3 regions of the Rhizobium sp. CECT 9324 genome follow, and region 2 is predicted to be linked to each of the others. Evidence: predicted binding sites of a transcription regulator. Region 2 holds the regulator's gene; each other region holds the start of a gene.
What was found. The regulator LexA, encoded in region 2, represses DNA repair genes until DNA is damaged. The targets are predictions, from matches to a motif close to TGTTCNNNNTGTGTTCNG.

Region 1: a site for LexA is predicted at 1,800-1,817, ahead of LQ231_RS15205 (putative DNA modification/repair radical SAM protein). Genes of this name have one in related genera too.
Region 3: a site for LexA is predicted at 4,440-4,457, ahead of dnaE (DNA polymerase III subunit alpha). Genes of this name have one in related genera too.

What each region holds. Positions count from the first base shown of each region.
Region 1 is NZ_CAKKMZ010000001.1:3,124,183-3,132,156, forward strand. Features, by position in the region: gene LQ231_RS15200 (UdgX family uracil-DNA binding protein) at 1-565, opposite strand, end outside; gene LQ231_RS15205 (putative DNA modification/repair radical SAM protein) at 565-1,794, opposite strand; gene greA (transcription elongation factor GreA) at 2,244-2,720, shown strand; gene LQ231_RS15215 (glycosyltransferase family 4 protein) at 2,738-3,817, shown strand; gene LQ231_RS15220 (hypothetical protein) at 3,956-4,723, shown strand; gene LQ231_RS15225 (Lrp/AsnC family transcriptional regulator) at 4,755-5,222, opposite strand; gene trxB (thioredoxin-disulfide reductase) at 5,449-6,426, shown strand; gene LQ231_RS15235 (LysR family transcriptional regulator VtlR) at 6,445-7,341, shown strand; gene LQ231_RS15240 (helix-turn-helix domain-containing protein) at 7,704-7,974, shown strand, end outside.
Region 2 is NZ_CAKKMZ010000001.1:2,335,511-2,343,484, forward strand. Features, by position in the region: gene LQ231_RS11615 (HAD-IC family P-type ATPase) at 1-1,883, shown strand, start outside; gene gltA (citrate synthase) at 1,968-3,257, opposite strand; gene LQ231_RS11625 (ComEC/Rec2 family competence protein) at 3,531-6,092, shown strand; gene lexA (transcriptional repressor LexA) at 6,107-6,826, opposite strand; gene LQ231_RS11635 (HlyD family type I secretion periplasmic adaptor subunit) at 7,125-7,974, opposite strand, start outside.
Region 3 is NZ_CAKKMZ010000001.1:2,013,986-2,021,959, forward strand. Features, by position in the region: gene mce (methylmalonyl-CoA epimerase) at 1-90, shown strand, start outside; gene LQ231_RS09970 (DUF1467 family protein) at 216-488, shown strand; gene proS (proline--tRNA ligase) at 1,008-2,330, shown strand; gene LQ231_RS09980 (lipoprotein-releasing ABC transporter permease subunit) at 2,352-3,659, shown strand; gene LQ231_RS09985 (ABC transporter ATP-binding protein) at 3,674-4,363, shown strand; gene dnaE (DNA polymerase III subunit alpha) at 4,689-7,974, shown strand, end outside.

The DNA.
Region 1 (7,974 bases), 790 kb from region 2:
TGCGGCCATTCCACATCGCCGATCCCTTGGGCGTGGCGATCAGCCAATCCATATCGGTGAACCGCCGCTGGAAAAAGGGCGCGGTCCGGGCCACGATGAAATGCTCCGGTTCGAACCACGCGACAAAAGCCCGGCGCCCGCCCGCCTGCCCCGGGGGTCCCTCCCTAAACCGCACGAACGCCGTCATCTTGTGCGCATCGCGGCGAACATTCTTGATCAGTGCCTTCAACTGTATGATGTCCGGATCGGCAGCATCGCCCAACAGCGACCGATCGCGCTGCAGACGCCATAAAATGCGGTAAAGCAATGAGAACCGATCCGGCTCGCTGTGGCACAGCGCAGCCTCGGCTGCCTGAACAAACGCTTTCGGCACGCTGAACGCTGCGGTCATGCTGTCAGCCGAGGCTTGAGCGACGGGCACCTGATCGATACCGAACAGATCCGCTGCCCCGTCTGATTGCGTCCACCGCACGTCATCGGGATGGGTATGCGCGGCCAGCAGGGCGCGCGCGGCATCACGCCATTCGCCGAGATTGCCCCGTCCCTCGAGTGAGACTGCTCGCATCAGAGCAAGGACAGTTGTTCCGGCTCTGGCGCAAACACGGCCCGCAGGTCGGAACGCTCCAGTGTCCGGTGTGGCGACCACCCCTCCGCGACGATGAACGGCCGCACCTTCTTGAGAACGACGCCCAAGCGTGCCAGGTCTTCCAGACGCACGGTTCGGTGCCGGCGCGCGGCCAGCAGAGCTTTGACCGTCTTCGTACCGAAACCCGGCACCCGCAAAAGCGTCTCCCGATCGGCCGTGTTCACGTCGACCGGGAAATCCTGCCGATTGGCCAGTGCCCAGGCGAGCTTGGGGTCGAGGTCGAGGTCAAGCATGCCGTCGGCGCGCGCAGACGTGATTTCGGCGACCGAAAAGCCATAGAACCGATAGAGCCAGTCGGCCTGATACAGGCGATGCTCACGCACCAGCGGCGGCTTGATCAGCGGAAGATGGCGCGAACTGTCCGGGATCGGGCTGAAGGCCGAATAGTAGACCCGCTTGAGCGAATAGCTGCTGTAGAGCCGGGCACTGGAACCAAGGATCGTCGCATCGTTGGCGCCATCTGCGCCGACGATCATCTGCGTGCTCTGCCCGGCCGGGACGAACCGCTTGCGGCGTCCGGTGTAGGTCGCCTCCCCTGCCGCTTCGATCTTCAGGCGCAGCTCGCCCATCGATCGTCGAATCCCGGCCGGGCGTTTCTCAGGCGCGTAGTTCTGCATGCCCTGATCCGTTGGCAACTCGACATTGATCGACAAACGGTCGGCATAAAGCCCGGCCTCCTCGACCAGACGCGCTGACGCCTCCGGAATGGTCTTCAGATGAATATAGCCCCGAAAGCCATGCTTGGTGCGCAGGTCGCGGGCAATCTGCACCATCTCCGCCATCGTATCATCCGAAGATCGGATGATGCCGGACGACAAAAACAGCCCTTCGATATAGTTGCGACGATAGAACTCGATGGTCAGCCAGACGACTTCATCGGGTGTAAAACGCGCCCTTTCGACATTGCTCGATGACCGGTTGATGCAATAGGCACAGTCATAGATGCAGAAATTCGTCAGCAGTATCTTCAACAGGGAAATACACCGACCGTCCGGCGCATAGGCATGACAGATACCGGCTCCTTCCGTCGAGCCGAGCCCGCCGCTTATCGAAGAATCGCGCTTTGTGGTTCCGCTTGAGGCGCAGGAAGCATCATATTTGGCCGCATCCGACAGAATGGCGAGACGTTCTTTCAGTGTCTTCCTCATAGGTTTGTTCACTATATGTTCTTTTTTCCGTCGTCAAGATTGAAAGGCTGTGACGGGCTACATTCCCGATCGCTCGTAGCGGAAAACCTGGCAGACATCTACGCGAGCGACAGAAGAAAAAGTGACATCGCCACCGACGCGAATGCAACTAGAAGCAGTAGACAGAAGCGAGGAACAATCGCCATTGGAGGGCCTTTCCAATTGACAAGAGTAGCGCGCACGCAGTGTAAGAATTCACGAAAATGATAGGAATATCATAAGCTTGAACCACCATCAGTCAGCACATACCCACACGCGAATCCCGCTCTGTCGAAAACTCTGGAAATTGCGTCTGGCAATCTGCTATAGTCCCGACAGATGTGATTTGTGACACGGTTCCGTAGCTTTGCTTCGGAACCTGTTTTCTTTTGTGCCCGCGCTCGCGGACGCTAAGACCGAAGGAAGAGGTAATGGTAGACAAAGTACCGATGACGCAGAACGGCTTCGTCAAGCTGAACGAAGAGCTTCGCTGGCGCCAGCAGGAGGAACGTCCGCGCATCATCGAGGCAATCGCTGAAGCACGCGCCCATGGCGATCTTTCCGAGAACGCGGAATATCATGCTGCGAAGGAAGCCCAGAGCCACAACGAAGGTCGCGTCGGCGAACTGGAAGACCTGGTCGCGCGCGCAGAGGTGATCGACCTCTCCAAGATGTCCGGTTCCAAGATCAAGTTCGGCGCCACGGTCAAGTTGATCGATGAAGACACCGACGAAGAGAAGACCTACCAGATCGTCGGCGACCAGGAAGCCGACGTCAAGGCTGGTCGCATCTCGATCTCCTCGCCGATTGCCCGCGCCCTGATCGGCAAGGAAGTCGGCGACAATATTGAGGTCGTCGCGCCTGGCGGTTCGAAGGCCTACGAAATCCTCGCCGTTCAGTGGGGCTGATCACCCAGGAGACGCATGTGGCATCCGAACCGACAACTTACGTGGATCCATCCGAGATCCTCGTGATTGCGCCGAATTTCAAGCAGCGTCTCTCCGGCGTCACCTCGACGATCATCCAGCTTGTACCGGTCCAGAACAGGCTCGGCCACCGCGTTGCGGTGATCGGGCCTGGATTGCCGGCGCACCTGCCCCATATCCGGTTTGTCGATCTGTGGAAGCTTTGGCGCAAGCCGAAAGACGGTAAAGTCCGCGTCTGGCACGCCCGCCGCAACATCGAGATGTTGCCGGGCCTCGTCTTGCGCGACATCCTGCGCATGCCGCTGAAACTCGTCTTCACCTCCGCCTCACAGCGCAAGCATTCCCGCTGGACGAAATTTCTCGTCTCGCGAATGGATGCGGTTGTCGCGACCAGCGCCAAAACCTCGACCTATTTGACCGTACCGAATACGGTGGTCATGCATGGCATCGACGAGCAGCGTTTCCGCCCTGCGGCCAACAAGGCTGCAGCCAAGCAGGCCCTAGGACTGAACCCGCAGCAAAACCATGTCGGCTGTTTCGGCCGCGTCCGCCACCAGAAGGGTACCGACATTTTCATCGACGCGATGATCGAACTCCTGCCAACACGGCCGGACTGGATCGCAATCGTCGCGGGCCGCGCCACGGCCAAACATGCAGACTTCGAGCGGGGCCTGAAGGACAAGGTCCACTTAGCGGGACTTCAGGACCGAATTCTTTTTGTCGGCGAGCATACCAATATCAATGACTGGTACCGCGCCCTCGACCTGTTTGTCGCGCCGCAGCGCTGGGAAGGTTTCGGCCTCACCCCCCTGGAGGCAATGGCTTCCGGCGTGCCGGTGATCGCGACCGATGTCGGCGCATTTCGTGAATTGATCGCAGTGGGCGACCATGAAACCGGCGTCCTGCTCGAAGACACCAGCACCGCGGCCATGGTGAAAGCCACCACGCTTCTGATGGACAATGCGGAGCGGCGGACAACTGCCGGACAGCGCGCGATCGAAAGAACCCACGGGTCTTTTTCTATTGAGGGCGAAGCGCAAGGTTTGCAGCATATCTATGAAAACCTCTTGGCCGGCTGACACCCGCACTCTGTCAGGGCGAAACACTATATCTCAGACGCCGACAGAGACTCCATCACTCGAAAGCAACAAGACACGCTCATGAATGCCCCCAGTTCCGCTGCCCCTGCCATCTCTCAGGAGCCAGAAGCCTCATCGGTGAATATCATCTGCATGAAATGGGGCACGCTCTACGGCCCGGAATATGTCAACAATCTCTGCCGAGGCGTGCAACGCCACCTGAAGCGCCCGCATCGTTTCGTCTGCTTCACCGACGACACCACAGGACTGGATCCGGACGTCGAAACCGCCCCCCTTCCCGCCTTGAAGATGCGCGACGGAGAAACGGACACGCGCTGGAGAAAACTGTCGGTGTTCGCCAGTGACCTTGCCGGTCTCTCCGGACCCACACTTTTTTTCGACCTCGACCTGGTCGTTGTCGGCAGCCTCGATACCCTGTTCGAGGCCCCGGGCGAGTTTCTCATCATTCGCGACGATGATCTGTTTCGCACCAAGCCCTTCCGTTGGCTCAACCGCAAGCGGGACACGTTTCTGGCGATGGTCGGCAATAGCTCCGTCTTCCGCTATGAATTCGGCGCCCATACCGATGTACTCGACGACTATCTGGCGGATCCGGCAAAGGCAGCCGTCGACTACGAACACGAGCAGCAGTTTCTGAGCGACCACATGTTTCGCGCCGGCAAGCTGCGCTATTGGCCGCGCCAATGGTGCGTCAGCTTCAAGAACGACTGCGTTCCGCCGAATTTTGCAAGCTTCCTGCGCAATCCGTCGCTTCCGCTCGATGCGCGGATCGTCGTCTTCGCCGGTAATCCGAAGATGGCCGAGGCGCTGAATGGCGGCGGTCAGAAATGGTATCGCCGCATCGGCGATGTCAGCTGGCTGCGCAAAGCCTGGTACGGCGCCTGAACTGTCTTAAACTGCCATCATCCGGCGGACGTCAGATTTCCACCAGTCCGAGTTTCTTGACCTGACGGATGGTGAGCATGGTGCGCACGGTGTCGACATGCTCGTTGGCGGTCAAAACCTCGATGACGAAATCCTGAAACTTGGTCAGGTTTTCGGCAACGCAGTGGAGCAGGAAGTCGCTGTCGCCGTTGACCATCCAGGCCTGACGGACGATCGGCCAGCCATCGGTTGCCGCAGAAAAAGCCTTGAGATTGCCTTCGGACTGATGTTTCAGCCCGACCATGCAAAAGGCCACCAGATCGTAGCCGAGCTTAGTTGCGCTCACCATCGCATGATAGCCCTCGATGATCCCGGCTTCTTCAAGCTTGCGCACACGCCGCAGGCATGGCGGCGCCGAGATGCCGACCCGCTCCGACAATTCGACATTGGTCATGCGTCCATCGCGCTGCAACTCCCGAAGGATTCGAAGATCTATGGCGTCGAGTTCCACTTTCAGCACGGTCGGGCCTTTCCCAAATCACCGTCTGTTATCTAGCCGAACCGCCAAAATACGCAACATTCTGTCCAGAATGCGCACAAATATTACGCCCCTGATGAAAGCCCTGTTGCTAATGCAAAGCTGCCCTTGAATAAACATGGGGAGCGTTCATAAATGAGCTTACAAATATGAGCGCGGTCCATGTCTCGGATCCTTTGCTCTGTCAGCCGTTTTGAAAGGATCCATCATGTCTGCCCGCCACACAAAGGTGTTGATTATCGGCTCCGGCCCCGCCGGCTACACGGCTGCCATCTATGCCGCCCGTGCAATGCTGAAGCCTGTTCTGATCGCCGGCATGGAACAGGGCGGCCAGTTGATGATCACCACGGATGTGGAGAATTATCCTGGCTTTGCCGATCCGATCCAGGGTCCGTGGCTGATGGAGCAGATGCTCAACCAGGCGGTCCATGTTGGCACCGAGATCGTCAGCGACCTCGTCACCGAAGTCGACACCAGTCACCGCCCTTTCACCGTCAAGACGGACAGCGGTCAGGTCTGGACGGCCGAAACACTGATCATATGCACCGGCGCCAAGGCCAAGTGGCTTGGAATCGAGAGTGAGCAGCATTTTCAGGGCTTCGGCGTTTCCGCCTGCGCGACGTGCGATGGTTTCTTCTATCGCAACAAGGACGTCATCGTCGTTGGTGGCGGCAATTCAGCCGTCGAAGAAGCCCTCTATCTGTCGCATATCTGCAAGTCGGTCACGGTCGTGCACCGTCGCGATTCCTTCCGCTCGGAAAAGATCCTGCAGGAACGGCTGTTCGCCAAGGACAATATTCGTGTGATGTGGAACACTGCAGTCGATGAGATTACCGGTGCGCCGGCCAAGCCGCCGATGCCGCCGTCGGTCTCCGGCGTGAAGCTGCGCGACACGCTGACCAACGCCATTGTCGACATGCCGATAGATGGCGTATTCGTGGCGATCGGCCATGCACCGGCGGTCGAACTGTTCAAGGACAAGCTCAAGCTGAAGTCCAACGGCTATCTCTGGACCGCACCGGATTCGACCGCAACCGACGTGCCCGGCATCTTTGCTGCCGGTGACGTGACCGACGACATCTATCGTCAGGCCATTACCGCTGCCGGCATGGGCTGCATGGCGGCACTGGAGGCCGAGCGTTTCCTGTCCGCCGTCGTTGTTCCCGCTCAACAAGCGGCGGAATAAGCGATGAGAGGGGGCGGCATGCCGCTAGACTGGGATAAGCTGCGTATTTTCCATTCGGCCGCTGAGGCCGGGTCATTCACCCACGCAGCCGACAAGCTTCACCTGTCCCAGTCCGCGATCAGCCGCCAAGTCTCGGCGCTGGAGCAGGACATCGGCGTCAAGCTGTTCCACCGCCACGCCCGTGGCCTCATTCTGACCGAACAGGGCGAGCTGCTCTATCGCACAGCCCATGACGTCCTGCTGAAGCTGCAAACGGTCAAGATGCAGCTGACGGAGACAACTGAAAAGCCAAGCGGCAAACTGCGCGTCACGACCACCGTCGGCCTTGGCCAGGGCTGGCTCACCGATAAGGTGCAGGAATTCCTGCAGCTCTATCCGGACATGTCAATCCAGCTTCTCCTCGACAACGAGGAGCTGGACGTCAACATGCGTCATGCCGACTGCGCCATTCGTCTGCGCCAACCGCAACAATCGGACCTCATCCAGCGCAAGCTGTTTACCGTGCACATGCACGTCTATGCGGCACCGTCCTATATCAACCGCTACGGCGAGCCACAGTCGATCGAGGATCTCGACAGCCACAAGATCATTTCCTTCGGCGAGCCGGCACCCAATTATCTGCTCGATGTCAACTGGCTCGAAACGGCAGGCCGCTCGTCGGACAATGCCCGAATGCCGCATCTGCAGATCAACAGCCAGACATCGATCAAGCGCGCCTGCCTGCTCGGTATCGGTATCGCCATGCTGCCGGACTACATCGTCGGACGCGATCCGGGTCTCGTCCAGTTGGCGATCCCCGCAGATATCCCCTCCTTCGACACCTATTTCTGCTATCCGGACGAAATCAAGAACGCGGCAAAACTCAAGGCTTTCAGAGACTTCATCGTTGCCAAAGCACGCAACTGGAACTTCTGAGCGTCGGAGCAATGCAGTCTTTTTCAGGCTGAAAAGTTAAGACTTGCGTTTGACGCATGACTGACATGCATAAAAAAGCATTGTTCACTGCGCAAAAAACCACCATATCGCACTCAGCTGATGCATATGGTGGCTTTTTCCTCCCAGTTCCACCGCAGCAGCTGTTCCCCTCTGGAGGTTTTTAACCTTCACACTTTAAAGGGCCCTGGTTTTTCCAGTGGCCCTCTTTTTTTTGCCAAATTTACGATCGCTTTTCTGACACGTCCACATTCGGCCAAGGGCTTCGGTCTTTTTGACATGCCGAAAACTTGACGATAATCAATATTAGCCTATGTCACATGCGTAACTTACACGGAGGAGAAATCTCTTTGGAAGACGTCATGAAGGCGCTGGCCCATCCGGCGCGGCTTGAAATGCTCATCTGGTTGAAGGATCCGCTCGAATATTTCGGCGTCGCCAGCGAAGAAGCCAAAGAGGGCATCAGCGCAGGACAGTTTGAACGATCCGGTTTGTCCCAATCTGCAGTCTCCGCTCACCTCGCCACACTCCAGCGAGCCGGCCTGATCGCGTCCAAACGCGTGGGTCAGCGTGTGCTTTACAGGCGCAACGAACAGAGCATTTCCGAGTTTATTC
Region 2 (7,974 bases):
TCGAGCTACTGACCATGTCTGTTGGTCTGGCCGTCAGTGCCATCCCGGAAGGGTTGCCGATCGCCATCACCGTCGCGCTCGCCATCAGCATGCGTCGCATGGCGAAAGCTCATGTCATCGTCCGCCATCTGCCGGCCGTAGAGGCACTCGGGTCCTGCACAATGATCGCGACCGATAAGACCGGGACATTGACGCTCAACGAACTGACGGTCACCGACATTCGACTGCCGGATGAGACCCATTGGTTGATCGATGCCGGCGGTCAATCGGCGGATACCGCAATCCGCAGCCGGGATGGCAAACACGCTCAGGCGAGCGAAGCGGTCAACCTGCTGCTGCGGGCCGCAAGCCTGCCTAACGAGGCCGAACTTTCAGGTCGTGACGGGGTGTGGGAGCCGAGCGGCGACACGGTCGATATCGCCCTGCTGGCTGCGGCTCATAAGGCGGGCATGTCGAAATCCCGGCTGCTGGAAGAGTTTCCTCTGCATCGCCGTCTGCCTTACGAGCCGGAGCTGAAATATGCTGCTTCCTTCCATCATTCTCGCGACCAGCTGCGCATATTCGCCAAGGGCGCGCCAGAGCGCCTGATTGCCATGTGCACGAACATGCAGCTCGCAGACCAGGTTGTCGCCCTTGATCCCAATCTGCTGGAGCGCCAGATTGCAGACATGGCCTCCGACGGCCAGCGTGTACTGGCCTTTGCCGAAGGTGAGATGGAACATGTCGGCCAGGATGGCCTCGGCGGTCATCTGCTGGTGGATCTGACATTCCTCGGACTAGCCGGCATGCAGGATCCGATCCGGCCGGAAGTTCCGGCCGCCATCGCTGCCTGCAATGCAGCGGGCATCGGTGTCGTCGTGGTCACCGGCGACGATCCGCGCACCGCGAGGGTGATCGCCGGCAAGGCTGGCATAGTCGCAGACGATGAGGCGGTGGCAACCGGCGACGAAGTGGCCAACGCCTTGGCACAAGGCGAGGAGCGGCTGGATCAGTTGACGGGTCGCATCCGCGTGTTTGCACGGGTAAAGCCCGAGCAGAAGCTCTCCATCGTCCGGTCACTGGCGCGCAATGGCCATTTCGTCGCGGTCACCGGAGACGGGGTCAACGATGCCCCGGCGCTCAGGCATGCGCATGTGGGGGTGGCCATGGGCCTGAAGGGCACGGATGTCGCCAAGGAAAGTGCCGACATCATCCTGACGGACGACAATTTCGCCTCCATCGTCGCCGGTATTGTCGAGGGCAGGGTGGCCTATGGCAACATCCGCAAGGTCGTCTTCATGCTCGGCGCCACCGGAGCGGCAGAAGTGCTGCTATTCCTGCTGGCCATGGTCCTTGGGACGCCGATGCCGCTGAGTGCGGTGCAGCTTCTGTGGCTGAACCTTGTCACCAACGGCGTTCAGGACGTGGCACTGGTAACCGAACCCGCGGAAGGCGATGAGCTCACCCGACCGGTCCGACGGCCGGAAGAGGCGCTCTTCGACCGGCTGATGCTGCGCCGTCTTGTCGTGGCGACATTGGTCATGGGGTTGGGTGGTTTCGTCCTGTTTTACGCCCTGCTGAATACGGGCATGGAACCGATCCAGGCGAGCAATCTTCTGCTGGTGCTGTTTATCCTGTTCGAGAATGTCCAGTGCCTGGCCAGCCGATCCGAGCGGCGCTCGGTCTTTAGCCAGTCGCCCTTCTCCAATCCGTATTTGCTGCTCGGCATCCTCGGCTCGCAGGCGCTGCATATCGCGGCCATGTATATGCCGGGCCTGAGCGACGTGCTCGGCATTGCCCCGATTGCGGCAACCGACTGGCTCCTGCTTCTTGCCATCGCCATGCTGGTCTTGGCCGTCAGTGAGATCGACAAGGCCCTTGAACGCCGCCGCATCCGCGTCTGAGGATCGCACCAGATCACAAACAATGGGGCCGGCGAATTGCTCCGCCGGCCCCATTCTATGTCATCTGTCCAGGATTGCGGACGATCAGCGCTTCGGCACCGGCAGGTAATCGCGCTGCGGCGAGCCGGTGTAGAGCTGGCGCGGGCGACCGATGCGCTGCTGCGGGTCCTCGATCATTTCGTTCCACTGCGCGATCCAGCCAACGGTGCGGGCAAGCGCGAACAGCACGGTGAACATGGTTGTGGGGAAGCCGAGCGCGCGCAGCGTGATGCCGGAATAGAAGTCGACATTCGGGTAAAGCTTCTTTTCCTTGAAATACGGATCGCTGAGCGCGATCTTTTCAAGCTCAAGAGCGACCTGCATCAACGGATCGTCGCCATGACCTGTCGCTTCCAGTACTTCGTACATGGTCTTCTGCATGATCTTGGCGCGCGGATCGTAGTTCTTGTAGACCCTGTGGCCGAAGCCCATCAGGCGGAACGGATCGTTCTTGTCCTTGGCGCGGGCGATGTATTCCGGAATACGGTCAACAGTGCCGATTTCCATCAGCATGTTGAGCGCCGCTTCGTTGGCGCCGCCATGTGCCGGGCCCCAGAGGCAGGCGATGCCGGCTGCGATGCAGGCAAACGGATTGGCGCCCGACGAGCCGGCAAGACGAACGGTCGAGGTCGAGGCGTTCTGCTCGTGATCGGCATGCAGGATGAAGATCCGGTCCATGGCGCGCGCCAGAACCGGGTTTACCTGGTATTCCTCGCACGGAACGGCAAAGCACATGCGCAGGAAGTTCGAAGCATAGTCGAGGTCGTTCTTCGGATACACGAACGGCTGGCCGATATGGTACTTGTACGCCATGGCGGCGATCGTCGGCATCTTGGCGATCATGCGCAGGGAAGCGACCATGCGTTGGTGCGGATCGGTGATGTCAGTCGAGTCGTGGTAGAAGGCCGAGAGCGCACCGACCGTGCCGACCATGACAGCCATCGGATGGGCGTCGCGACGGAATCCGGTGAAGAAGCGGCTCATCTGCTCATGCACCATGGTGTGATGCGTGACGCGATGGTCGAAGTCCTTCTTCTGCGCAGCCGTCGGCAGTTCGCCGTACAGAAGCAGATAGCAGACTTCGAGGAAGTCGCCCTTTTCAGCCAACTGCTCGATCGGGTAGCCGCGATGCAGCAGAACGCCTTCATCGCCGTCGATATAGGTGATCTTGGATTCGCACGACGCCGTCGAGGTGAAGCCGGGGTCGTAGGTGAAGGCGCCGGTGTGCTTGTACAGGGCAGCGATATCGATCACGTCTGGGCCGATGGTTCCGCCCTTGACTGTCAGGTCAACCGTCTGTTCCCCGAGTTTCAAAGAAGCGCTCTTGTCCGTCATGCTAATCCTCCGGAATTGGCGGGACGGCGTCTCTTGAGAAGGCGCCATCGGTTAAGCGTGTTTGATGTAGCTATATGATACGGAAGTTAATGCCAAGCTATCCAAAGGGCAAATTGTGCATCGCGAAATCGGCAACGATCGAACCGATCGGTTCTAATCGATTGAAGTTGCAAAGGCTTTGTAATGCCACCGCTCTGCACGCATTGATTGTTGACGGAAAACCTTTAATCTCCGGCTATTGCTCGGGCTTTCTCCCGGCTTCGGCGAAGGACGGTGCGTGTGTCGGACATGGCGCATGGAGAGACCGATTCACTCAAGATTGCGGCAACGACCGAGGTTGCATTGCCGGATATCGCGGTGCCGACACGTCGTCCGCCAGCGGTTGCAAGACGAACGGAGAAACCTCTCGCCTTCTTGCGCGAACGCGTTGCACGACTTCCGATCAGCAGCACCGCCGATATGGCCGTGGAGGCTCGCCATGGCCATCTTTTCCATTTCGTCCCGGTCTGTATCGGTGCAGGTGCAGCCCTCTGGTTTCTCCTGCCGACGTCACCGCCCTTTGCTGTTCTTACTTGCGTTCTGATCGCAGCTACGGCCGGAATTTGGCTCCTGGGCAAGCCGGGCACAGTCCGGCATGTCACGATTTGCGCCGTGGCTCTCTTTTGCGCCGGCATGCTGCTCGCCGATTGGGAGACGCGCAGGACCGCAACCATCGTGCTCGATCAGCCGGTTGTGACGATCGTCACGGGGGTGATCGAGCGACGTGAGGCAGGAGCGGCCGGCGAATGGCGGTATGTGTTGTGCTTGACAGGCACGGCCGAGCCGATGTTGCGCCGTGCCCCGGAGCGCATATCCGTCCTCGCGCGCAGTCGCCATGAACCGCTTGTGATTGGCGCAAAGGTGTCCGGCCGCGCGCGCCTGTCACCGCCTTCCGGCCCGGCGTTGCCCGGTATGAATGATTTCGCCTTTGCCAGCTATTTCTCTGGCATCGGAGCCGTCGGCTTCTTCCTCGGGCCACCTGCCGCGGTCGACGTGTCGCAGGGCGCATCTTCTGGTGATCGGCAAGATTTCTGGCCCGGCTTCTCGCCTGGCCTTCTGCCCGGCATCGTGCAGTCAGCCGACCAGGCGCTTTTTTCTTTGAGAGACCAGATTTCCACCCGCATACGCACCGTCTTGCCGGGTGATCCCGGCGCATTTGCCGCGTCGATCATCACCGGCGAAAGGCGTTCGATGTCAAAGGCGGCGACCGAGGCACTTCGCCTTTCCGGCCTCGCGCATATCACGGCGATCTCGGGCCTCAACATGGCGCTCGCCGCCGGTATTTTTTTCGTCGGCCTGCGGGCGGGCCTCAGTCTGTTCCCGGTGGTGGCCCAGGCCTATCCCGTCAAGAAGATCGCAGCCGTGGGAGCGCTGATCGCAGTTACGGGCTATGTGCTGATTTCCGGCTATCAGGTCTCAGCGGTCAGGGCCTATTTGATGACCTCGATCATGCTGGTTGCGGTCCTTGTCGACAGGCCCGCCATCAGTCTGCGCAACCTTGCACTGGCTGCGACCATCATCCTGTTGGTCCAGCCTTCCGCCGTGATGGGCCCCAGTTTCCAGATGTCTTTTGCCGCGACCGCCGCTTTGATCGCCGGCTACGCCGGTTGGCGCAAAAGGCCCAGAGACTTTCTGCCGCGTTTTCGCGGGCGCAAGGTTTTGTTGCTTGCCGCCTTCGCTCGCTTCTTCGGCGGAACTCTGGCCACGTCGATCATCGGCGGACTGGCCACGGCGATCTTTGCCATTAGCCACTTTCACCGCCTCGCGACCCACAGTCTGGAGGCGAATCTCATTGCCATGCCATTGATTTCGCTTGTCGTCATGCCGGCAGGCTTCATTGCGATGATCCTGATGCCGCTTGGGCTCGATGCTCCATTTCTCATCGTCATGGGCTATGGCCTGGAATGGGTGCTGATCGTCGCGCACGAAATCGCCGGCTGGGGAGACGGCTACACGTTCTCCCGCCAGCCGGCATGGCTCCTGCCGACAACGGTTGCGGGTTTTTTGTTGCTCACGCTGCTGCGCACGCGTCTGCGCCATATCGGCACGTTTCTGGTTGCCTCCGCGCTGCTCACGGCATGCCTTTCGCCAAGAACACCAAGGGCTGATCTGGCGATCAGCGAAGATGGACGTCTCGTCGGTTTCTGGCCCGCCTCCCACACGCCCATCGACGATGATCAGCTTGCCACCAACCGCCAACGTCCGCCGAGCTTCATTTTCGACCAATGGCAGCCCGCGCTACGCATTGCCGGGACGATCCCGCCGGAAGAAATGTCCGGCACCGCCGCGCTTCTGTCGCCAGACCGGCCAAAGCGCACCCCTTTGTCGGGGACCGAAATATCAACAGCCCGCCAAAAACTCGAAGATCTCCTGAAGGTTGCCGATGAGAAGAATTTTATCTGCATCCAGGACGCTTGCGCCGCGATGCACCACGGCTGGCGCATCATAACGCTCGAACGCCACGAGGTAACCGGCATTGCCTGTGATCTCGCCGACATTGTCATCGTCGCTCAACGCCCGGGATTTGCACACTGTCGCTCCGGTGCTCGCCTGATTTCAGCCGAAACCTTGCGTGCCACCGGCAGCCTGGAAGTCTTTCTTCGGGATCGCTCCAGCAGGACAATGACGATCGTCCCGTCATTTGACGGCCCTGCACGCGCCTGGACCCGTCACCGCCTCTACGACTGGCGAAGCGGCTCACAGGCAGAGAGCCACACATCGCACGAGCAAGCCAAAGGCAACTCTCCTATCACAGGAGAAGTAAGTCGTTTGCCGCCGACCGACGGGCCAGCGTAACAGGGCGGGCCGGTTTAGTGATAGCGGCGGATCAGCCCGACGAGCTTGCCCTGGATCTTCACCCGATCCGGTCCGAAGATGCGGGTCTCATAGGCGGGGTTGGCGGCCTCGAGCGCAATGGATGCGCCGCGCCGGCGAAAGCGCTTCAGTGTTGCCTCTTCATCGTCGACGAGCGCGACAACGATGTCACCGGGATTGGCGTTGGACGCATTGCGAATGATCACGGTGTCGCCGTCGAGAATGCCGGCATCGATCATCGAATCGCCCTTGACCTCAAGCGCGTAATGTTCGCCCGAACCGATCATTTCGGCGGGCACGGTGATGTCATGCGTGTTGTTCTGGATGGCCGAAATCGGCACGCCGGCGGCGATCCGGCCCATGACGGGCACACTGACAGACGAAGAATTGCTATCACTGGCTGAGCGGCTCGGCGCAGAGGGAGCGGGTGGCGCCTTGCCAAGGCTGCCTTCGATCACGCTCGGTGCAAAGCCCCGGCGCGGCTGCAGGCTCGGCGTATAGGCCTCCGGCAGCTTGATGACCTCGAGCGCGCGGGCGCGATTGGGCAGGCGGCGAATGAAACCGCGTTCCTCGAGCGCAGTGATCAAGCGATGAATGCCTGATTTCGAGGCGAGGTCGAGCGCGTCCTTCATTTCGTCGAAAGAGGGAGGCACGCCGGATTCCTTCATCCGTTCGTGGATGAAAAGAAGCAGTTCCTGTTGCTTGCGCGTCAGCATATGCGATGCCCCAATTGGTGAAACAAATACAGAACAGACACTATATGTTCCATATGTGTTCCGCAAGTGGATAAATTTCCGTGAACATTGCATGCGTTTGGCTGACGGATCACAAAAAAATGGGCGCCAATAAGGGTGTGCGTCAAGGCGGATGTTTCGAAATATTCATGCAGCGATTTTCACGCAATCCTGATGCATTGCCTTGCATGGTGAAGCCATGGCGACGACACAGCGAACTCGGTTCAGCCTTTGCGGAAGCGACCGAGTTACGCGCAATGCTCGCTATTCTGGCATGGGATCATTGTTCGGAAAATGCCCGTGACATGCTGTCGGTAATCGGCTTGGCGAGATAGTTGAAAAATGTCCGTTTGTTGGTCTGGATCATCACCTCTGCCGGCATGCCGGGTGTCGGCGTGAAGCCCTGGACACGTGCAATCTCCGTCGGCGGTATATTGATCCTGGCGAGATAGACATCATGGGGCGCGGTAGACGTGTTTCCCGATTGCTGGAGCGCATCCGCCGACAGGTAAAAGACGTCTCCTTCGAGAACCGGCGTCGTCCGCTGGTTCAGCCCCACCAGGCGGATGGTGGCGGGTTGGCCAAGCTTCACGCTGTCGATATCGTTTCTGGGTATCTGCGCTTCGATGATCAGGGGCACACCTGCGGGCAGGATTTCGAGAATTGCCTTGCCGCTCTCAATCACGCCGCCATTGGTATGATAGTGGATTCGCACGACAGTCCCTGAGACTGGTGCATTGATCGTTGCCCGTTCCAGAATGTTTGCGGCTTCCCGCAACTGCTCTCGCACCATGTCGCGCTCGCCCTGGATGGCCTGCAGCCGTTCGAGTGCGTCTTCGCGATAGGCGCTTTCTGCGCGCAGTACTTCCTGCTCCCCCTTGGTCCGCTGTGCCTGGGTCTCGGCGATTTCCGCCTCAAGCCGCCCGATCTGGCCTTCCGCCTCGGCGATCGCGCGGAGAATGGCCTTGACCTCGTTTGCACGCGCGACACCCTTTTCCAGCAGGATTTGTTTTGCGGCGTATTCATCCTTGAGCAAATCGAGCTGGCGGATGGATGAGTCGCGTTGTCTCGTGTAGCCGATTTCGCGAAATTCGAGGGCCCTGATGTTCTGTTGCAGCAGCGCGATCTCG
Region 3 (7,974 bases), 320 kb from region 2:
GATCCGAAGACCGGCGCCCATGGCAAGCCGGTTCTTTTCCTTCACCCGAAGGATTTCCACGGAACCTTGATCGAGCTCGAACAGGTCTGATGCGTCGCTTTGTCCTTTGTGCCGCGGGCTCCAAGGCATTATAGCAACCGGCGTGTCCGGTATCGGGCTCATACTGGGCCCACATGCAAGATGGGCCGCACGCGCGGCTAGTGGAGAACAGGCATATGGCGATCATTTCAGCGCTGGCGGTCTATTTCGTCATTTGGTGGCTAACGCTGTTTGTCGTCCTGCCGATCGGCCTTCGCACGCAAGCGGAAGATGGGAATGTGGTTCCGGGCACCGTTGCCAGTGCGCCGACCCGCTTTCGCGGCCTTCGGGTCATGATGACGACGACCATCGTCTCGGCACTGATCTATGGCGGCTGGTACGTGGCGAGCACGTATTTCGGCATCAGCGTCAACGACTTGCCCAGAATTCTCCCGGAATTCGGCAAGTAACAGTCTGGGTTTTAGAGTGGTCCTTTTGAAGAGTGGCAGCGACGCCTGCCGCATTTCATGCTCTTTCAACAGGCCAAAAAAAAACAAGGTCTGTGAAGACCTTGTTCAAATAATCGCGTGATCCTTCACCAATTAAGGGGCTGCGACAAGCGCGCCTAAGATCTGATCCTCCCAAGACTTTACCGCGACAATGGCAAGAATTTGAACTCCCTGCCTCTTTTATGGGCTGAAACTAGCCCAATCCATGGACGTTGTCACCCCTAAAATTTGCATAAATGCTACAGTCACCGAAAAAAATCGCATTGGCCTGAAATGTCGCAGAACTGCCATGAAACTCCAGCATTCGCCACTGCGCCTCTGGCTTTTTTGTGGCTCTGACGACCGCTTGTGGGTGAAAGAGCGCGATGCCGCTTGCGGGTTTTCATCGGATGCTGAAACGGCTATGAACGCATCCGGATATCCCAATTCAATCGCTGATTCCGCCATTTGGCCGGGATCTTCAACCAGCTGGAAATTGTTATGCGTCTGTCGCGCTATTTCATGCCGATCCTGAAGGAAAACCCGAAGGAAGCCGAAATCGTCTCCCACCGTCTGATGCTGCGGGCCGGAATGATCCGTCAGCAGAGCCAGGGGATCTATTCCTGGCTGCCGCTTGGCAAGCGCGTGCTCGACAAGGTCAACAAGATCATTCGTGAAGAGCAGAACCGCGCCGGCGCCATCGAGCTTTCGATGCCGACGCTGCAGTCGGCCGAACTCTGGCAGGAGAGCGGACGCTACGAGGACTACGGCAAGGAAATGCTGCGCATCAAGGACCGGCAGGACCGCCCGATGTTGTACGGCCCGACCAACGAGGAAATGATCACCGACATTTTCCGCTCATCGGTCAAGTCCTACAAGAGCCTGCCGCTCAACCTCTATCATATCCAGTTGAAGTTCCGCGACGAGATCCGTCCGCGTTTCGGCACCATGCGCTCGCGCGAATTCCTGATGAAGGATGCCTATTCCTTCGACCTGACCCAGGCCGATGCGATCCATTCCTACAACAAGATGTTCGCCGCCTATCTGCGCACATTCGCCCGTCTCGGCATGCGCGCGATCCCGATGCGCGCCGATACCGGCCCGATCGGTGGCAATCACAGCCATGAATTCATTATTCTGGCCGATACCGGCGAGTCGGAAGTGTTCTCGCACAAGGCTTTCGTCGATTTCGACATCCCGCCGGAGGATACCGATTTCGACGACGTTGCCGGCCTGCAGGCGATCTTCGACAAGTGGACCTCGGTCTATGCCGCGACATCCGAAATGCATGACGAGGCGGCGTTCAACGCGATCCCCGACAGCGATCGTCTGTCCGCCCGCGGCATCGAGGTCGGTCACATCTTCTACTTCGGCACCAAATATTCCGAACCGATGGGCGCCAAGGTCCAGGGTCCGGACGGCAAGGAACACCTTGTCCACATGGGTTCCTATGGCATTGGTCCGTCACGCCTTGTTCCCGCCATCATCGAAGCCTCGCATGACGACAACGGAATCATCTGGCCGGCATCTGTTGCGCCGTTCGATGCTGCCGTGATCAACATGAAGGCAGGCGATGAGGCTTGCGACGCCGCATGCGAAACGCTCTACGCCGCCCTGCTCAAGGCCGGCAAGGATGTTCTGCTCGACGATACCGATGATCGCGCAGGCACCAAGTTCGCCACGGCAGACCTGATTGGCGTGCCGGTGCAGATCATTGCCGGTCCTCGCTCGGTCGCCTCTGGCGAAATCGAGCTCAAGGACCGCAAGACCGGAGCGCGCGAGACGATGACGATCGAAGCGGCGATCAACAAGCTGACTGCCTAAGGGCGAAAGCAGGGAGACACCATGGCGAGCAAAGCCGCTGGCAACGAGACGGGCACAGCCCAAAAGGGCACCGCCGCGAGGGCTTTTTCCGCCTTTGAACGCATGGTCGCCTGGCGCTACCTGAGAGCGCGGCGCAAGGAGGCGTTCATTTCGGTGATCGCCGGCTTTTCCTTCGTCGGCATCATGCTCGGCGTGGCGACGCTGATCATTGTCATGGCGGTGATGAACGGATTCCGCACCGAACTGGTCTCACGCATTCTCGGCATCAACGGCCATATGGTCGTACAACCGATCGATCAGCCGCTGAACGACTATGCCGATCTTGCCAGCCGCTTTTCGGCGGTTGAAGGCGTGACCATGGCTCTGCCGCTTGTCGAAGGCCAGACGCTGGCCTCGGGGCGGGAAGGGGCAGGTACCGGCGCCTTGGTTCGTGGCATCCGTCCCGAGGATCTTGCCAAGCTCACCGTTGTCGCCAGCAATATCCGCTCCGGCGACATGGCCGGTTTCAATGCCGGCGAGGGCGTGCTGATCGGCTCGCGCATGGCAGCCCAGTTGGGCCTGAGCGCCGGCGACACGATCACGCTTGTTTCACCGGAGGGTGACGTGACGCCGATGGGTGTCAACCCGCGGGTCAAGTCCTATCCGGTGTCAGGCATCTTCGAGATCGGCATGTCGGAATACGACGCGTCGATCATCTACATGCCGCTTGAGGAGTCGCAGCTTTATTTCAACGTCGAAGGCATCGTCCAGTCGATCGAGCTGTTCATTTCAGATCCGGACGCCGTCGATGACCTGCGCCCGCTGATCGAGCAGGCGGCCGGCCGCCAGATCTTCATCACCGACTGGCGCCAGCGCAACCAGACCTTCTTCTCGGCGCTGCAGGTCGAACGCAACGTCATGTTCATGATCCTGACATTGATCGTGCTCGTCGCCGCGCTCAACATCATTTCCGGCCTGATCATGCTGGTCAAGGACAAGGCGAGCGACATCGCCATCCTGCGCACCATGGGGGCAACGTCCGGCGCGATCATGCGCATCTTTTTCATGACGGGTGCTGCCATTGGCACGACAGGCACGTTTGCCGGTGTCCTGCTCGGTGTACTGGTCTGTCTGAACATCGAATCGATCCGCCAGTTCTTTTCCTGGGTCTCGGGCACGGTGCTGTTTGATCCGGAACTCTATTTTCTCAGCCAGCTGCCCGCCGACATGAATGTCGGCGAGACGATTTCGGTGGTGGTCATGGCGCTCAGCCTGTCGTTCCTCGCGACCATCCTCCCTGCCTGGCGGGCCTCGCGCCTCGATCCGGTGCAGGCATTGCGCTACGAATAAGGATGCCGAACCCGATGGCCAACGACGTTGTTCTTTCGCTTGCCGGCATCGACCGCCATTATGGCCAGGGCGAAACCGTGCTTTCCATTCTGAAGGGGGCCGATTTCACCTTGAGAACCGGTGAAACGGTGGCGCTGGTGGCGCCATCAGGCACAGGCAAGTCGACACTTTTGCATATCGCAGGCCTGCTGGAGCATCCCGATGCAGGCGAGGTGACAGTGGGTGGTATCGCCTGCCATGACCTTGGCGATGAACAGCGCACGACGATCCGGCGCAATTCCGTCGGCTTCGTCTATCAGTTTCATCACCTGCTGCCGGAATTTACCGCGCTTGAAAATGTGATGATGCCGCAGCTGATTGCCGGTCTGCCGCATGCCGAAGCCAAGGAGCGCGGCAAGCAGCTTCTCGACTACATGCGCATCGGCCCGCGGGCGGAGCATCGTCCGGCCGAACTTTCGGGCGGCGAACAACAGCGCGTCGCAATCGCGCGTGCGGTTGCCAACGCACCTCTGGTTCTCCTGGCCGACGAGCCGACCGGCAATCTCGATCCGGAAACGGCATCCTATGTCTTCTCGGCGCTGGAGGCGCTGGTGCGCCAGTCTGGCCTGTCGGCGATGATCGCAACCCACAACCACGAGATCGCCCGCCGCATGGATCGCTGCGTGACATTGGTCGACGGAAAGATTGTCGAATTCCACCCCTGATCCATCAGGATGCAGACCAGGCCCATTGCGAGGTGGATTTTGTTCCGCTTGCAATGGGCTTTTTTTTGGTTGACAACAGAACAGAAAGAGAACAAATTAAAAACATAAAGAGACAGGAGACAGACATGACCGAAATACTTCGTGACGTTGCTGCATTCGCCTCCCTAGCCATGTTCGTTGGCAGCATGTCGCTGATCATGTTGGCGCTCTGACAACTCTTCCGGCAAAGCTGTAGAGAGAGGCTTTGCCGGAGCAAACTCCGCTGGACTTCGCATCTTGGAACGTTGAAAATCGCGCCGATTCAGAATGCGTGAGGATAGACCCGATGGGCGAAGCAAGCGGCGGCAAGGACGCTTCCGATCTCTTGGGTGGAAGCCCCGGTTTTGTTCATCTTCGGGTGCACTCGGCTTATTCGCTCCTGGAAGGCGCTTTGCCGCTGAAAAAGATCCTGGGTAAAGCGGTTTCCGACAGCCAGCCTGCCATTGCGATCACCGACACCAACAATCTCTTCGTTGCGCTCGAATTTTCCCAGAAGGCGATCGGCGACGGCGTACAGCCGATCATTGGCTGTCAGCTGTCGATCGATATGGAGGACGCGTCGGGCGAGAAGCGCAATGGCCATGTGGCCAAATTGCCTTCGCTTGTCGTTCTGGCTGCCAATCCGGCAGGCTATGAGCGTCTGGTCGATATCGTCAGTCGCGCCTATCTCGGCGGCGATGCCGGTCACGCGGTGCATGTGAAGATGTCCTGGCTCGAAGAGGCGGGCACCGAAGGGCTGATTGCGCTAACCGGCGCATCCGACGGCCCTGTGGACCTGATGTTGAAGGACGGCCACAAGGCGCAGGCCGAGAACCGGCTTCTGGCGCTGAAGGCGCTGTTTGGCGATCGGCTTTATGTCGAGCTGCAGCGTCATGGCAACTACGACCGCAGCCATGAGCGCCGCATGGTGCAACTGGCCTATGATCATGATTTGCCCCTGGTCGCGACCAACGAGGCCTTCTTCCCTTCGCGTGCCGACTACGATGCCCATGACGCCCTGATGGCGGTGGCCCACAACGCCATCGTCTCGGACGACAACCGGTTTCGCCTGACCCCGGATCATTATCTGAAGAGCCGGGCCGAAATGGTTGAGCTTTTTTCCGATCTGCCGGAAGCGCTCGACAATACGATCGAGATTGCACGGCGTTGCTCTTTCATCCTCGACACGCGCAAGCCGATCCTGCCGCGCTTCACCGGCGGCAGTGATGATCCGCAGGAGGCGGAGCGCGAGGAAGCCCTCGAACTTAGGCGGCAGGCAGTCGAAGGCCTTGACATGCGTCTGGCAACGCTCGGCATGGCCAAGGGCTACGCGGAGAACGAATATCGCGAGCGGCTCGATTTCGAATTGTCCGTTATCGAGCGCATGAAGTTTCCCGGCTACTTCCTTATCGTTGCCGACTTTATCAAATGGGCCAAGCAGCACGATATTCCGGTCGGGCCAGGCCGTGGTTCCGGTGCAGGCTCGCTGGTCGCCTATGCATTGACCATCACCGACGTCGATCCACTGCGCTTCTCTCTTCTGTTCGAACGCTTCCTCAATCCGGATCGCGTCTCGATGCCCGACTTCGACATCGACTTCTGCCAGGATCGCCGCGAAGAGGTAATTCGCTACGTCCAGCAGAAATACGGCCGCGAGCAGGTGGCACAGATCATCACCTTCGGGTCCTTGCAGGCCCGTGCGGCTCTGCGCGATGTCGGCCGTGTGCTGGAAATGCCTTACGGCCAGGTCGACCGTATCTGCAAGCTGGTTCCCAACAACCCGGCCAATCCGACGCCTTTGTCCAAGGCCATCGAGGAAGAGCCGAAATTCCAGGAGGAAATCGACAAGGAGCCGGTTGTCGGCCGATTGCTCGATATCGCCCAGAAGATCGAAGGCCTCTATCGCCACGCCTCGACCCATGCCGCCGGCATCGTTATCGGCGACCGGCCATTGTCGAAGCTGGTCCCGATGTATCGCGATCCGCGCTCGGACATGCCAGTCACCCAATTCAACATGAAATGGGTCGAGCAGGCGGGCCTCGTCAAGTTCGACTTTCTCGGCCTGAAGACCTTGACGGTTCTGAAGACCGCGGTCGATTTCGTCGTCGAGCAGCGCGGCCACAAGGTCGATCTGGCGGCGATCCCGCTCGACGACCAGCCGACCTACGAAATGCTGTCGCGTGGCGAAACCGTCGGCGTGTTCCAGGTGGAAAGTGCCGGCATGCGCAAGGCGCTGATCGGCATGCGGCCCGACTGTATCGAGGATATCATTGCGCTGGTCGCGCTTTATCGCCCAGGCCCGATGGAAAATATCCCGACCTACAACGCCCGCAAGCACGGTGAAGAGGAAATCGAATCGGTCCATCCGTCGATCGATTATCTGCTGAAGGAAACCCAGGGCGTTATCGTCTACCAGGAACAGGTCATGCAGATCGCCCAGGTCCTGTCAGGCTATTCGCTCGGCGAGGCCGATCTTCTGCGCCGCGCCATGGGCAAGAAGATCAAGGCGGAGATGGACCAGCAGAGCGCCCGTTTTGTCGACGGCGCGGTGAAGAACGGCGTCTCCAAGCCGCAGGCAAGCAACATCTTCGAACTGCTGGCCAAGTTCGCCAATTACGGCTTCAACAAGTCGCACGCCGCAGCCTACGCGATCGTTTCCTACCAGACCGCCTTCATGAAGGCGCATTACCCGGTTGAGTTCCTGGCCGCGTCGATGACGCTCGATATGTCCAACACCGAAAAGCTGGTGGATTTCCGCCAGGATGCCGGGCGCCTCGGCATCGAGGTCGTGCCGCCGTCGGTGCAGACCTCGTTCCGCCATTTCCAGACCGGTCCGAACAGGATCTTCTACGCGCTGGCCGCGATCAAGGGCGTCGGCGAAGCGGCCGTCGATCATATCGTAGAGGTGAGGGGCGACACGCCTTTTGCCGATATCGAGGATTTCTGCCTGCGCATCGATCCCAAGCAGGTCAATCGCCGCGTCTTCGAAAGCCTGATTTCCGCCGGCGCTTTCGATTGTTTCGGCCATGACCGGGCCGAAATGAGCGGCAGTCTCGACCGGATCATGGGTTATGCCCAGCGCGCCCAGGAAAATGCCGTCAGCGGCCAGTCCGACATGTTCGGCTCAGGCGGTGCGAGCGGCCCGGAACGCATCGCCTTTGCGCCCTATACGCCGTATCTGTCGTCGGAAAAGCTGATGCGCGAGTTCCAGGTGCTCGGCTTCTATCTCTCGGCCCACCCGCTTGATGCCTACCGTTCGCTGCTCGACAAGCTGCGGGTGCAGAATTTTGCCGATTTCTCCGTCGCGGTAAAACAGGGCGCAACGGCCGGCCGGCTTGCCGGCACCGTGATCTCCAAGCAGGAGCGCAAGACCCGCACCGGCAACAAGATGGGCATCGTCACCTTCTCCGATGCGTCGGGCCAATACGAAGCCGTGCTGTTCTCGGAAGGCCTCAATCAATATCGCGACCTGCTGGAATCCGGCAAATCCTTGGTCATCCTGGTGGCAGCCGAGGAGCGCCCGGAAGGCATCGGTCTGCGCATCCAGACGGCGCAGTCGCTGGAGGAACAATCGATCCGCATGCAGAAGGCGA